2 linked regions of the Telluria mixta genome follow. The protein of the gene in region 1 interacts with the protein of each later gene in a pairwise test. Links are inferred from orthologs where the notes say so. Each region holds a gene or a part of one and is shown in the gene's direction. Other genes may lie near its edges. The genes, in order: acpP and ybgC.

Region 1 (5,884 bases):
CGCTGGCGCATGCGCAGATGCCGTCGAGCGAGATCGACTGGCTGATCCCGCACCAGGCCAACCTGCGCATCATGACGGGCACCGCCAAGAAGCTGGGCCTGTCGACCGAGAAGATGGTCGTCACCGTCAACGAACACGGCAACACGTCGGCCGCGTCGATCCCGCTGGCACTCGATGTCGCGGTGCGCGACGGCCGCATCAAGCCGGGCCACAACGTCATGATGGAAGGCGTGGGCGGCGGCTTTACCTGGGGTGCCGTGCTCGCGCGCATGTGACGCCGGCCGCTCCGTACCAATAACAAGATCAAGGAGGACTTGATGAGCAAATTCGCATTCCTGTTTACCGGCCAGGGCGCGCAAGCCGTCGGCATGCTGAACGGCTTCGCCGGCAACCCGGTCGTCGAGCAGACCGTCGCCGAGGCGTCGGAAGCGCTGGGCCAGGACCTCGGCAAGCTGATCGCCGAAGGCCCGAAGGAAGACCTGGACCTGACCACCAACACGCAGCCCGTGATGCTGACGGCCGCCGTCGCCGTCTACCGTGCGTGGATCGCCGCGGGCGGCCCGAAGCCGGCCGTCGTCGCCGGCCACAGCCTCGGCGAATACTCGGCGCTCGTCGCCGCCGGCGTGATCGACTTCAAGGATGCCGTGCCGCTCGTGCGCTTCCGTGCGCAATCGATGCAGGACGCGGTGCCGGTCGGGCAGGGCGGCATGGCGGTGATTCTCGGCCTGCAGGCGGACGACGTCCGTGCCGTGTGCGCAGAGGCGGCGCAGGGCGAGGTCGTGGAAGCCGTGAACTTCAACGAGCCGACGCAGATCGTGATCGCGGGCCACACGGCCGCCGTCGAGCGCGCGTGCGACATCGCCAAGGCCAAGGGCGCCAAGCGCGCGATGAAGCTGGCCGTGTCGGCGCCGTTCCACTCGTCGCTGCTGAAGCCGGCGTCGGACCGCCTGCGCGACTACATGGCGAACCTGAATTTTGCCGCGCCGCAGATCGACTTGATCAACAACGTCGACGTGGCTATCCTGAACGATCCCGCCGCGATCAAGGATGCGCTGGTGCGCCAGGCGGCCGGTCCCGTGCGCTGGGTCGAGACCATGCAGAAGATGGCGGCCGACGGCGTGACGCAAGTCATCGAATGCGCGCCGAGCAAGACCCTGATCGGCATGGCCAAGCGGATCGATCCGGTGCTGGTGGGCGAAGCCCTCGTCGACCAGGCATCGCTGGAACGTGTGCTCGCCGCCATCCAGGGCTGAGCGCCGTCGCATCCCCCCGTTAGAGAAAAAGAGGACTCAATGAACCTGCAAAACCAAGTCGCCCTCGTCACCGGTGCCTCGCGCGGCATCGGCAAGGCCATCGCACTCGAACTGGCACGCCAGGGCGCCAAGGTCGTCGGCACCGCCACGACGGCAGCCGGTGCGGAAGACATCGGCGCCTACCTCGCCGAGTTCGGCGGCAAGGGCGTCGTGCTGAACGTCACCGACGCCGCCCAGTGCGCCGCCGTCATCGACGACATCACCAAGAATGTCGGCACGATCGGCATCCTCGTCAACAATGCCGGCATCACCCAGGATCAATTGGCGATGCGCATGAAGGACGAAGAGTGGGACAACGTGATCGCCACCAACCTGACGGCCGTCGGCCGCCTGTCGCGCGCCGTGCTGCGCGGGATGATGAAGGCGAAGCAGGGGCGTATCATCAACATCACGTCCGTCGTGGGCGCGGCCGGCAATCCGGGTCAGATGAATTACGCGGCGGCGAAGGCCGGCGTGGCCGGCATGACCCGCGCGCTGGCGCGCGAGATCGGCAGCCGCAACATCACCGTCAACTGCGTGGCGCCGGGCTTCATCGACACCGACATGACCAAGGCACTGGGCGAAGGCCAGCATGAGGCGCTGCTGACGCAGATCCCGCTGGGCCGCCTGGGCAATCCGGAAGACATCGCGTACGCGGTCGCCTTCCTGGCGGGTCCGCAGGCCGCCTACATCACGGGCACCGAACTGCACGTGAACGGCGGCATGTACATGAACTGATGGGCATCCTTTAAATAGAGATCTCGGCAGTTCGCAGTAGTTTCGACCGTTTTAGCGTCAGACGCTGAAAATAGTTTTTCAACGCGCAAACCCTGATAAAATGCGCGCACTTTCCGCAACACATACCTAATGGAGCCATAACATGTCGGATATCGAACAACGCGTTAAAAAAATCGTCGCTGAGCAACTGGGCGTTGCCGAAGCAGACATCAAAATCGATTCCTCGTTCGTTGACGACCTCGGCGCTGACTCGCTGGACACCGTGGAACTGGTGATGGCCCTGGAAGACGAATTCGAAATGGAAATCCCGGACGAGCAGGCCGAGAAGATCACGACCGTTCGCCAGGCTATCGAGTACGCACAGGCTCACGTCAAGGCCTAAGCTTTCAGGATTTCAGGAGAAGCGCTTGAGTTCACGCAACCGTCGTGTCGTAGTGACCGGCCTGGGTTGCATCTCTCCGATCGGCAACACCATTGCCGACGCGTGGGAGGCAGCACTGGCGGGCAAGTCGGGTATTGCCAACATCACCAAGTTCGACGCAACGCCATTCTCGACCCGTTTCGCGGGCGAGGTGAAGAACTTTAACGTCGAGGATTACTTGCCGGGCAAGGAAGGCCGTCATATGGATACGTTTATCCATTTCGGCATGGCCGCCGGCATCCAGGCGTTACAGGATTCGGGCATTGTCGTCACCGACGACAATCGCGATCGTATCGGCGTGCTCGTGGGTTCCGGCATCGGCGGCCTGCCGATGATCGAAGAGACCAAGGCGGAGTACGACAGCCGCGGCCCGCGCCGCATTTCGCCGTTCTTCGTCCCGGCGTCGATCATCAACATGATCTCGGGCGACCTGTCGATCAAGTTCGGCCTGCGCGGCCCGAACCTGGCCATCGTGACCGCCTGCACGACCGGCCTGCACTGCATCGGCCAGGCTGCTCGCCTGATCGAGTACGGCGACGCCGACGTGATGATCGCGGGCGGTGCGGAATCGACCGTATCGCCGCTGGGCCTGGGCGGTTTCGCCTCGGCACGTGCGCTATCGTCGCGCAATGACGATCCGGCCACGGCTTCGCGTCCCTGGGACCGCGACCGCGACGGCTTCGTGCTGGGCGAGGGCGCTGGCGTGATGGTGCTCGAAGAGTACGAACACGCCAAGGCACGCGGCGCGACGATCTACGCGGAAGTCGTCGGCTTCGGCATGAGCGCGGACGCGAACCACATCACGGCACCGCTCGAGGATGGCAGCGGCGCATCGCGCTGCATGGTCGCCGCGATGCAGTACGCGGGCATCAACCCGGACCAGGTGCAGTACGTGAACGCACACGGCACGTCGACCCCCGTGGGCGACGTGGCGGAAGTGAAGGGCATCAAGCGCACCTTCGGCGACCATGCGAACAGGCTGGTCGTCAACTCCACCAAGTCGATGACGGGTCACCTGCTGGGTGGCGCGGGCGGCCTGGAGTCGGTGTTCACCGTGCTCGCGATTCACAACCAGGTCTCGCCGCCGACGATCAACATCTTCAACCAGGATCCGGAATGCGACCTGGACTTCTGCGCCAACACGGCACGGGACATGAAGATCGATTACGCGGTGAAAAACTCCTTCGGTTTCGGCGGTACCAACGGTACGCTGGTCTTCGCCAAGATCTAACGATCTGCCGATAACCGAACTTTCGGACGCCCATTCCTGTCAAAGGAATGGGCGTTTGTCATTTCTGACTTCCTCCACTTCTAACTGGAAATATCCATGTCGATCGCGGTGTCCGCGCTCGTCAGGCCGTCACGCATCCAGCGGTTCGTCTGGGGTGGCTGCGGCCTGGCCTTTCTCGCGTCCGCGCTGGCCATCGGGCTGGCGGCGCCCGGGCACATGCGCTTCGCGCCCTTCGTCGTGGCGGCGCTGGCGGCCGCCGGCAGCGCCGTGCTGGGCGCGGCGGGATCTCATCCAAAGACGCACCGGATTGATATTTCTGGAACCGGCGACCTGCGCGTAACGGTACAACAGGATGTGGGCCTGCCGTCGGCGGGCAATGCGGTCCTGCTGCCTGGATCTGTCATCTGGCCGATGCTGATGGTGTTGCGGCACGCCGCGCCGGGCACGGGGCCGCGGGTCCTGTGTGTGTGGCGCGACAGTGTCGACGCCGCCGCGTGGCGCGCGCTGGCCGTCGCGCTGGCAGTGGTCGGCCGGCGCGGAAATGCAGACGAAGGATGCGAAGACACGACGAACTCATTGCAGCGGACCAACTCTTAAGGAAACGTGGCAGACCGTTTCCGTATAACAGGGACGCCGCCGCAGCCAACGGGGCATTGCAGTGACGACCGAACGCGAATGTGATCAACTGCTGGTTGAGCGCGTCCAGGCGGGCGATCGCCGGGCGTTCGACCTGCTGGTAGCGAAATACCAGCGTCGCCTGATGCGGCTCGTGTCGCGCCTCGTGCACGATCCGGCCGAGGCGGAAGACGTTGTACAGGAAACCTTTATTAAGGCATTCCGTGCACTGCGCCATTTCCGCGGCGATTCCGCGTTTTATACTTGGCTATATCGAATAGGAATTAATACGGCGAAGAATTTTCTGGTCACGCAAGGCAGACGGGCGCCCACCTCGACGGAAGCCGATGCCGAACGTGCGGAAGGATTCGACGACGCGGATAGCTTGCGGGACATTAATACACCGGAGTCTATGTTGGCCAGCAAGCAGATCGCCTATACCGTGAATGCGGCCATGGAAGCCTTGCCGCTTGAATTAAGGACGGCGATCGTTCTGCGCGAAATAGAAGGTTTAAGCTACGAGGAAATCTCCGAAGTGATGGCGTGTCCAATCGGGACGGTGCGGAGCCGGATTTTCCGGGCGCGTGAAGTCATCGCCGAGAAATTGCGGCCCCTGCTCGATATCTCGGCGGACAAACGTCGGTAGGTAGCGATATGAAGACAAAGTTTTACGTACCGGCGTGATGGAATGACGATGGACACGAACAAGAAAAACCGTGAACTCATCTCGGCGCTCTGCGACGGCGAGATCGCGGATGTCGACCAGGAACTGGCGCTCGCCGCCCTGGACACGCCCGACGGCCAGCAGGCCTGGGCGCTCTATCACCAGATCGGCGACGTCCTGCGCGCGGATCCCGCGCCGGACGTGGCGCCCGGCTTCGCGGAACGTCTGGCTGCCCGCCTCGCGGCCGAGCCGCTGCCCGGCAAGCGCGCGGCGGTCGCCACCGATGCCGCCGGCCAGGCGACCGTCGCGGCCGACCCCACCTGAGCCGATCGCGTTTCCCGTTCATCGCCTGATGCCCGCAGGGGCAGCGCCATCCGTTCGCCACGGACGTGCCAACGCGACAACAATGCGCTTTTGTCTTACCATACGAACCATTCAAGCACAGACCTTACCGATCCTATGACAAGCAAAACTGGAAGCGCGATCCTGTCCGCCCTCGTCTTTGCGGGCGCGAGTCTGATGTCCCTCCCGGCGGCCCATGCGGCCGCTCCCGTTGCCGCCCCGACCGTCACCGGCCTGCCCGATTTTGCCGACCTCGTCGACAAGGTCGGCCCGGCCGTCGTCAACATCCGCACCACCGAACGCGTCCGCCTCGACCAGGGCGGCCCCGACGAGGAAATGCAGGAATTCCTGCGCCGCTTCTTCGGCGGCCAGATGGTGCCGCGCGGACGCCGCGGCGCGCCCGGCGAGCAGCCGCAGGAAGAACGCGTGCAGCGGGGCGTCGGCTCCGGTTTCATCATCTCGGACGACGGGTATGTGCTGACCAATGCGCACGTCGTGGAGGGCGCGGACGAGGTCGTGGTGACCCTGACCGACCGCCGCGAATTCAAGGCCAAAGTCCTGGGCTCGGATGCCCGCAGCGA
Region 2 (5,920 bases), 3.1 Mb from region 1 along the record:
CGACTTCGCGCCGGCCGCTGGTGAGGAGTTTTTCTTCGATGGAGGCCACGGCGCGGTCGATGGCTTCGGCCGCCACGGGACGCTTGCGCAGTGCGAGCATCAGGCTGCCGCGCAGCTTGGAGGATTCGTATTCGGTACGGCTGCCGTTCTTCTTGACGATGAACGGCATCGAGAGCTCGATCCGCTCGTACGTGGTGAAACGCTTGTCGCACGCGACGCAGCGGCGGCGGCGCCGGATGGCATCGCCTTCCTCGGATACGCGGGTATCGAGGACCTGGGTGTCGTCATGCTGACAGAACGGACATTTCATGGGGTCAATGGGGCGCCGCATGGGCGCCCCGCTATCGCATTACGCTTCGTAGACCGGGTATTTGTCGGTCAGTTGCTTCACTTCGGCCTTGACGCGGTCGATGGTCGCGGCGTCGTGCGGGTTGTCCAGCACGTCGGCGATCAGGTTGCCGACCTTGACGGCGTCCTCTTCCTTGAAGCCGCGGGTCGTGAAGGCCGGGCTGCCCAGGCGGATGCCCGACGTCACGAACGGCTTCTGCGGGTCGTTCGGGATGCCGTTCTTGTTGCAGGTCATGTGAGCCTGGCCGAGGATGGCTTCCGCTTCCTTGCCGGTGAGGCCTTTCGAACGCAGGTCGACGAGCATCACGTGCGACTCGGTACGGCCCGAGACGATGCGCAGGCCGCGTGCGATCAGCGTGTCGGCCAGTGCCTTGGCGTTCTTGACGACCTGCTGCTGGTACGCCTTGAATTCCGGCGTCAGCGCTTCCTTGAAGGCGACCGCTTTACCGGCGATCACGTGCATCAGCGGACCACCCTGGATGCCCGGGAAGATCGCGGAGTTGATGGCCTTCTCGTGCTCGGCCTTCATCAGGATGATGCCGCCGCGCGGGCCGCGCAGCGACTTGTGCGTCGTCGACGTGACGAAGTCGGCGTGCGGGACCGGGTTCGGGTATTCACCGGCGGCGATCAGGCCGGCGTAGTGGGCCATGTCGACCATGAAGTACGCGCCGACTTCCTTCGCGATGCGGGCGAAGCGCTCGAAGTCGATGCGCAGGGCGAAGGCGGACGCGCCGGCGATGATCAGCTTCGGCTTGTGCTCGCGCGCCAGGCGTTCCATCTGCTCGTAGTCGATGTCTTCCTGCTCGGTCAGGCCGTAGGAGATGACGTTGAACCACTTGCCCGACATGTTCAGCGCCATGCCGTGGGTCAGGTGGCCGCCTTCGGCCAGCGACATGCCCATGATGGTGTCGCCCGGCTTCAGCATCGCGAAGAACACGCCCTGGTTCGCCTGCGAACCCGAATTCGGCTGGACGTTCGCGGCTTCGGCGCCGAACAGTTCCTTCACGCGGTCGATCGCCAGCTGCTCGGCGACGTCGACGTATTCGCAGCCGCCGTAGTAGCGCTTGCCCGGATAGCCTTCGGCGTACTTGTTGGTCAGTTGCGAGCCCTGGGCCTGCATCACGGCCGGCGACGTGTAGTTCTCGGATGCGATCAGCTCGATGTGGTCCTGCTGGCGCTTGTTTTCCTTCTGGATGGCATCAAACAGTTCCGGGTCAACCTTGGCGAGCGTGTGATCTTTTGCAAACATGAAAAAACTCCAATCGATAAGAGAACCAGGCAACGGTCAGCGCTGAACAGGCGGGAGCCGAAACACATGCGGGGCAGCCGCGATACCAACGCGTACCAGTCGGTGGCTGCCCAGGCGAACGGCAAGTTTGAAATCTCACGTTCCCCGGTGGGTGCCCACCTTCGCCACGCGCCGGCAGGCCGATCGCTCCTGATCGGACGGCAGCGCACGGTTTTCGCCAGTCACGTGAGATGTAAATGGAACTCCGGATTGTACGGGATTGTGCCGCTGGCAGGCAAGGAAACCGATGCCGACCTGGCAACCCGGCCTCCGGCGCTGCCCAGGATGGTCATTTCAGCTACAATCTCACGGTTACAACCTGCCAGGCAAAAACCAAAATGATCGTTTTCATCACCGGCGCATCGGCCGGATTCGGCGCCGCCATGGCGCGCACTTTCGTCAAGAACGGCCACCAGGTAGTGCTGGCGGCGCGCCGCAAGGACCGACTGGATGTCCTGGCCAGGGAACTGGGCGAGTCGGCCCTGCCGATCACGATGGACGTCACCGACAAGAACTCGATCGAGGAAGCGTTGTCGATGCTGCCGCAATCCTGGCGCCAGATCGACGTCCTGATCAACAATGCCGGCCTGGCCCTGAACACGAAACCGGCCTATGAGGTGCCGCTGGAAGACTGGGAAACGATGATCGCCACGAACATCAAGGGCCTCGTCACGATGACGCACGCCCTGCTGCCCGCGATGGTCGAGCGCGGCAGCGGCCTCGTCATCAACATCGGCTCCGTGGCCGGCCGCACCCCGTATCCCGGCGGGAACGTGTACGGCGCCACCAAGGCATTCGTCGAACAGTTCACCCTGAACCTGCGCGCCGACCTCGTCGGCACCGGCGTGCGCGCGACGAATATCGCGCCGGGCCTGTGCGGCGGCACCGAATTCTCGAACGTGCGCCTGCGCGACGACGCGGCCGCGGCGAAAGTCTACGAGGGCACGCAGCCGCTGACGGCCGAAGACATTGCCGAGACCGCGTATTGGATCGCGTCCCTGCCGCCGCACGTCAACATCAACCACATCGAGATGATGCCGACCTGCCAGGGCTACGGTCCCCTCAACATCAAGCGCAACCCGGGCTGATATTTCTGCAAGCACAAAAATCGGCCGACCGGCGAACAAATTGTTTTCGCTTTGTAACAGCGGCGCCGTGCAAAATGAAAAAGTGCTACAGTTGCTGGCTTGGCATGAGCCTCTCACATTCTCACGCCTGCCACTCATACCTATGTATATGTACCCTGACGCACATATAGCGGGGTGAAATGACGTAAAATGTTTCCCATTTTCATTTATGGCAGCTGAAATGCCTTCAGTTTTCACCTGGACAGTTCGCGTCTATTACGAGGATACGGACGCCGGCGGCATCGTTTATTACGCCAATTACCTGAAGTTTTTCGAACGTGCGCGCACCGAATGGCTGCGCGCGCTCGGCATCGATCAGCAAGCCCTGCGCGACCAGGCCGGGGCAATCTTCGTCGTGAGCAATGCCAGCATCGACTATGTCGCGTCCGCGCGCCTGGACGATGAAGTGAAAGTGACCCTGAAGGTGGAAAAGCTGGGCCGCGCGTCCGTCCAGTTCGCCCAGCAAGCCTGGCGCGGCGACACGCTGCTGTCGAGCGCCGACGTGAAAGTCGCCTGCGTCGATGCCGTGACGATGCGCCCGCGTACCCTCCCCGACCTTGCCGCTGCTAAAATGCGTGCCGCCTGATCATCCATTTGACCAAATATATATCCAATGAACGCAGTCCAAGACCTCTCATTCATTGAACTGATCCGCCATGCCCACGTGCTGGTGCAGTTGCTGATGGCCCTGCTGTTCGCGATTTCGCTCATGAGCTGGACTTATATTTTCCGCAAACTGTTCGCGATCCGCGCGGCGCGTCGCCAGACGGAACAGTTCGAACGCAGCTTCTGGGCCGGCGGCAACCTGCACACCTTGCACCAGAGTGCCAGCAGCCAGCGCGACCAGAGCGGTCCGCTGGCACGCATCTTCGAAGCCGGCATGGGCGAGTTCATCAAGGGCAAGCAGGCGTCGCGCGATGCGCTCGACATGGGCGCGGTGCTGGATGGCGCCCGCCGCGCGATGCGCGCCGCCTTCCACCGCGAACTCGACCAGATGGACACGCACCTGAACTTCCTGGCGTCCGTCGGCTCCGTCTCGCCGTACATCGGCCTGCTGGGTACTGTCTGGGGCATCATGAATGCGTTCCGCGGCCTGGCGAACGTCCAGCAGGCCACGCTAGCCACGGTTGCGCCCGGCATCGCCGAAGCGCTGATCGCCACGGCCATCGGCCTGTTCGCCGCCATTCCGGCCGTGGTCGCGTACAACCGCTTCACCCACGACATCGACCGCCTCGCGATCCGCTTCGAAAGCTTCGTCGAGGAATTCTCGAACATCCTGCAGCGCCAGTCGCGCTGATCGCCGCCCGAGGAACCGACATGGCCTTCAACAGCAGCCTGCGGGGCAGCCGTCGCAAGCTCAAGTCCGAGATCAACGTCGTGCCGTACATCGACGTGATGCTGGTGCTGCTCATCATCTTCATGGCGGTGCCGCCGACGCAGAACCCCAGCGAGATCAAGCTGCCCAGCGCCGAGCGCTCGACGCAGCCGCCGGACGACTACATCCAGATCGCGATCCGGGAAAACGCCCAGCTGCAGATCGGCATCACGGGCAAGAATCCGCAGCCGCTGGAAGACGTATCGAGCCGTTCGACGCTCGTCACGCGCCTGCGCGACCTCCATGCCGAGCATCCGGATTATCCGGTCTTGATAGCTGGCGACCGCGACAGCAAATACGATGACGTCATCCAGCTGATTTCCGAAGCCAAGAAGATGGGTATCAACCGCGTCGGCCTGGCCACGAAGTGAAGACGAACTGATGTCAGCAACGAAGCAGACCAACATCGGCAACAGCAACGGCGCGCCTTATCACGTGCCGCCTGAACCGAACCGCTGGCCGGCCATCGGCCTGGCGGTGGGCGTGCACGCCATGTTGCTGGCGTTCCTGTGGATCGGCGTGAGCTGGCAGAACAATGCGCCGGTCGCCGTCGAAGCGGAAATCTGGGACGTGACGACGCAGACCGCCGCCCCGCCGCCCGCCCCCGCACCCGAGCCGGAACCCGAACCGGAGACCCCGCCGCCGCAACCCGCGCCGAAAGCCGTGGAGCCGCCGCCGCCCGTCGTCGAGAAGCCGCAGCCGAAGGCGCCGGACATCGCCCTCGAGCGCGAGAAGAAGCGCAAGGAAGAATTGAAGCGCAAGCAGATCGAGGAAGAGCGCGAGCGTGAACTCGCGGAACAGAAGCGCGCGGAAGAAAAGAAAGCGAAGGCACTCGCCGAGAAGAAGGAACGCGAACTCGAAGAGAAGAAGGCCAAGGCCGACGCTGAAAAGAAAGAAGCCGAGAAGAAGAAAAAAGAAGACGCGGAAAAGAAAAAGAAAGAGGAAGCCGACAAGAAGAAAAAGGCCGCCGAAGAACAGAAGAAACTGGACGCTGCACGCGCCGAGGAAATGCGCCGCATCACGGGCGCGGCCGGCAATCCGACCAGCACCGGCACGGCCGAGAAATCGACGGCGCCGCGCATCGACAAGGGCTATACCGCGGCTATCACGGCCAAGGTGAAAGGCAATACGTCGTATGCGGGCAGCCTCGACGAACCGGGCAATCCGACGGCGACTTTCCGCGTCGAGCAGTTGCCGACCGGCGAGATCATTTCGGTCAAGAAGATCAAGAGCAGTGGCGTGCCGTCATTCGACGATGCGGTCGAAAAGGGCATCACCAAATCGTCCCCACTGCCCAAGAAGAAAGATGGTACGGTAGAGCGTTCCCTCGTGATCGAGTTCCATATGAAGGATCTGCAGTGATCGCGTTCCGACCTTAACCATTGCTGAGAGAAACATGAAGAAACTACATACCCTGCTGTTTTCGGCCACCCTCCTGATGGGCGTGGCTGCACATGCCCAGCTGAAAGTCGAAATCGCCGGCGTGGGCAGCAACCAAATCCCGGTCGCAGTCGCGGCATTCGCCGACGAGTCGGTGGCACCCGAACAGGTGTCCGCCATCATCCGCGCCGACCTTGAACGCAGCGGCGTATTCAAGGTCATCGACGCGCGCCAGACCATTTCCGACACCGCCAACATCGACCTGGCCGCCTTCAAGGCCAGCGGTGCCGACGCGCTCGTCGTGGGCTCCGTGCAGCGTCTCGCGGACGGCCGCTTCCAGGTGCGTTATAAACTGCTCGACACCGTCAAGCAGTCGCAGCTGTCGCAACTGTCGGATGCCGT

Evidence for each region.
Region 2: the proteins of acpP (region 1) and ybgC interact in binary tests that used the Escherichia coli proteins (3 or more experiments, as listed by UniProt). The link is inferred for Telluria mixta from one-to-one orthologs.

What each region holds. Positions count from the first base shown.
Region 1 is NZ_CP119520.1:4,280,099-4,285,982, forward strand. Bases 830-3,792 are described here. They hold acpP (acyl carrier protein), read left to right. Parts: upstream 830-2,172; coding sequence 2,173-2,412; downstream 2,413-3,792. Other genes in these bases: fabD (ACP S-malonyltransferase), read left to right, coding at 830-1,253; fabG (3-oxoacyl-ACP reductase FabG), read left to right, coding at 1,293-2,030; fabF (beta-ketoacyl-ACP synthase II), read left to right, coding at 2,438-3,682; P0M04_RS19165 (hypothetical protein), read left to right, coding at 3,779-3,792. In the rest of the region: P0M04_RS19140 (beta-ketoacyl-ACP synthase III), read left to right, coding at 1-275; more of fabD, read left to right, coding at 318-829; more of P0M04_RS19165, read left to right, coding at 3,793-4,279; RNA polymerase sigma factor RpoE, read left to right, coding at 4,341-4,943; P0M04_RS19175 (sigma-E factor negative regulatory protein), read left to right, coding at 4,992-5,285; P0M04_RS19180 (DegQ family serine endoprotease), read left to right, coding at 5,421-5,884. UniProt on the Escherichia coli protein: Carrier of the growing fatty acid chain in fatty acid biosynthesis.
Region 2 is NZ_CP119520.1:7,378,791-7,384,710, forward strand. The notes cover bases 1,648-4,646. They hold ybgC (tol-pal system-associated acyl-CoA thioesterase), read left to right. Parts: upstream 1,648-2,944; coding sequence 2,945-3,349; downstream 3,350-4,646. Other genes in these bases: P0M04_RS32505 (SDR family NAD(P)-dependent oxidoreductase), read left to right, coding at 1,975-2,724; tolQ (protein TolQ), read left to right, coding at 3,377-4,060; P0M04_RS32520 (biopolymer transporter ExbD), read left to right, coding at 4,081-4,509; tolA (cell envelope integrity protein TolA), read left to right, coding at 4,520-4,646. Also shown: transcriptional regulator NrdR, read right to left, coding at 1-310; glyA (serine hydroxymethyltransferase), read right to left, coding at 350-1,597; more of tolA, read left to right, coding at 4,647-5,500; Tol-Pal system beta propeller repeat protein TolB, read left to right, coding at 5,535-5,920.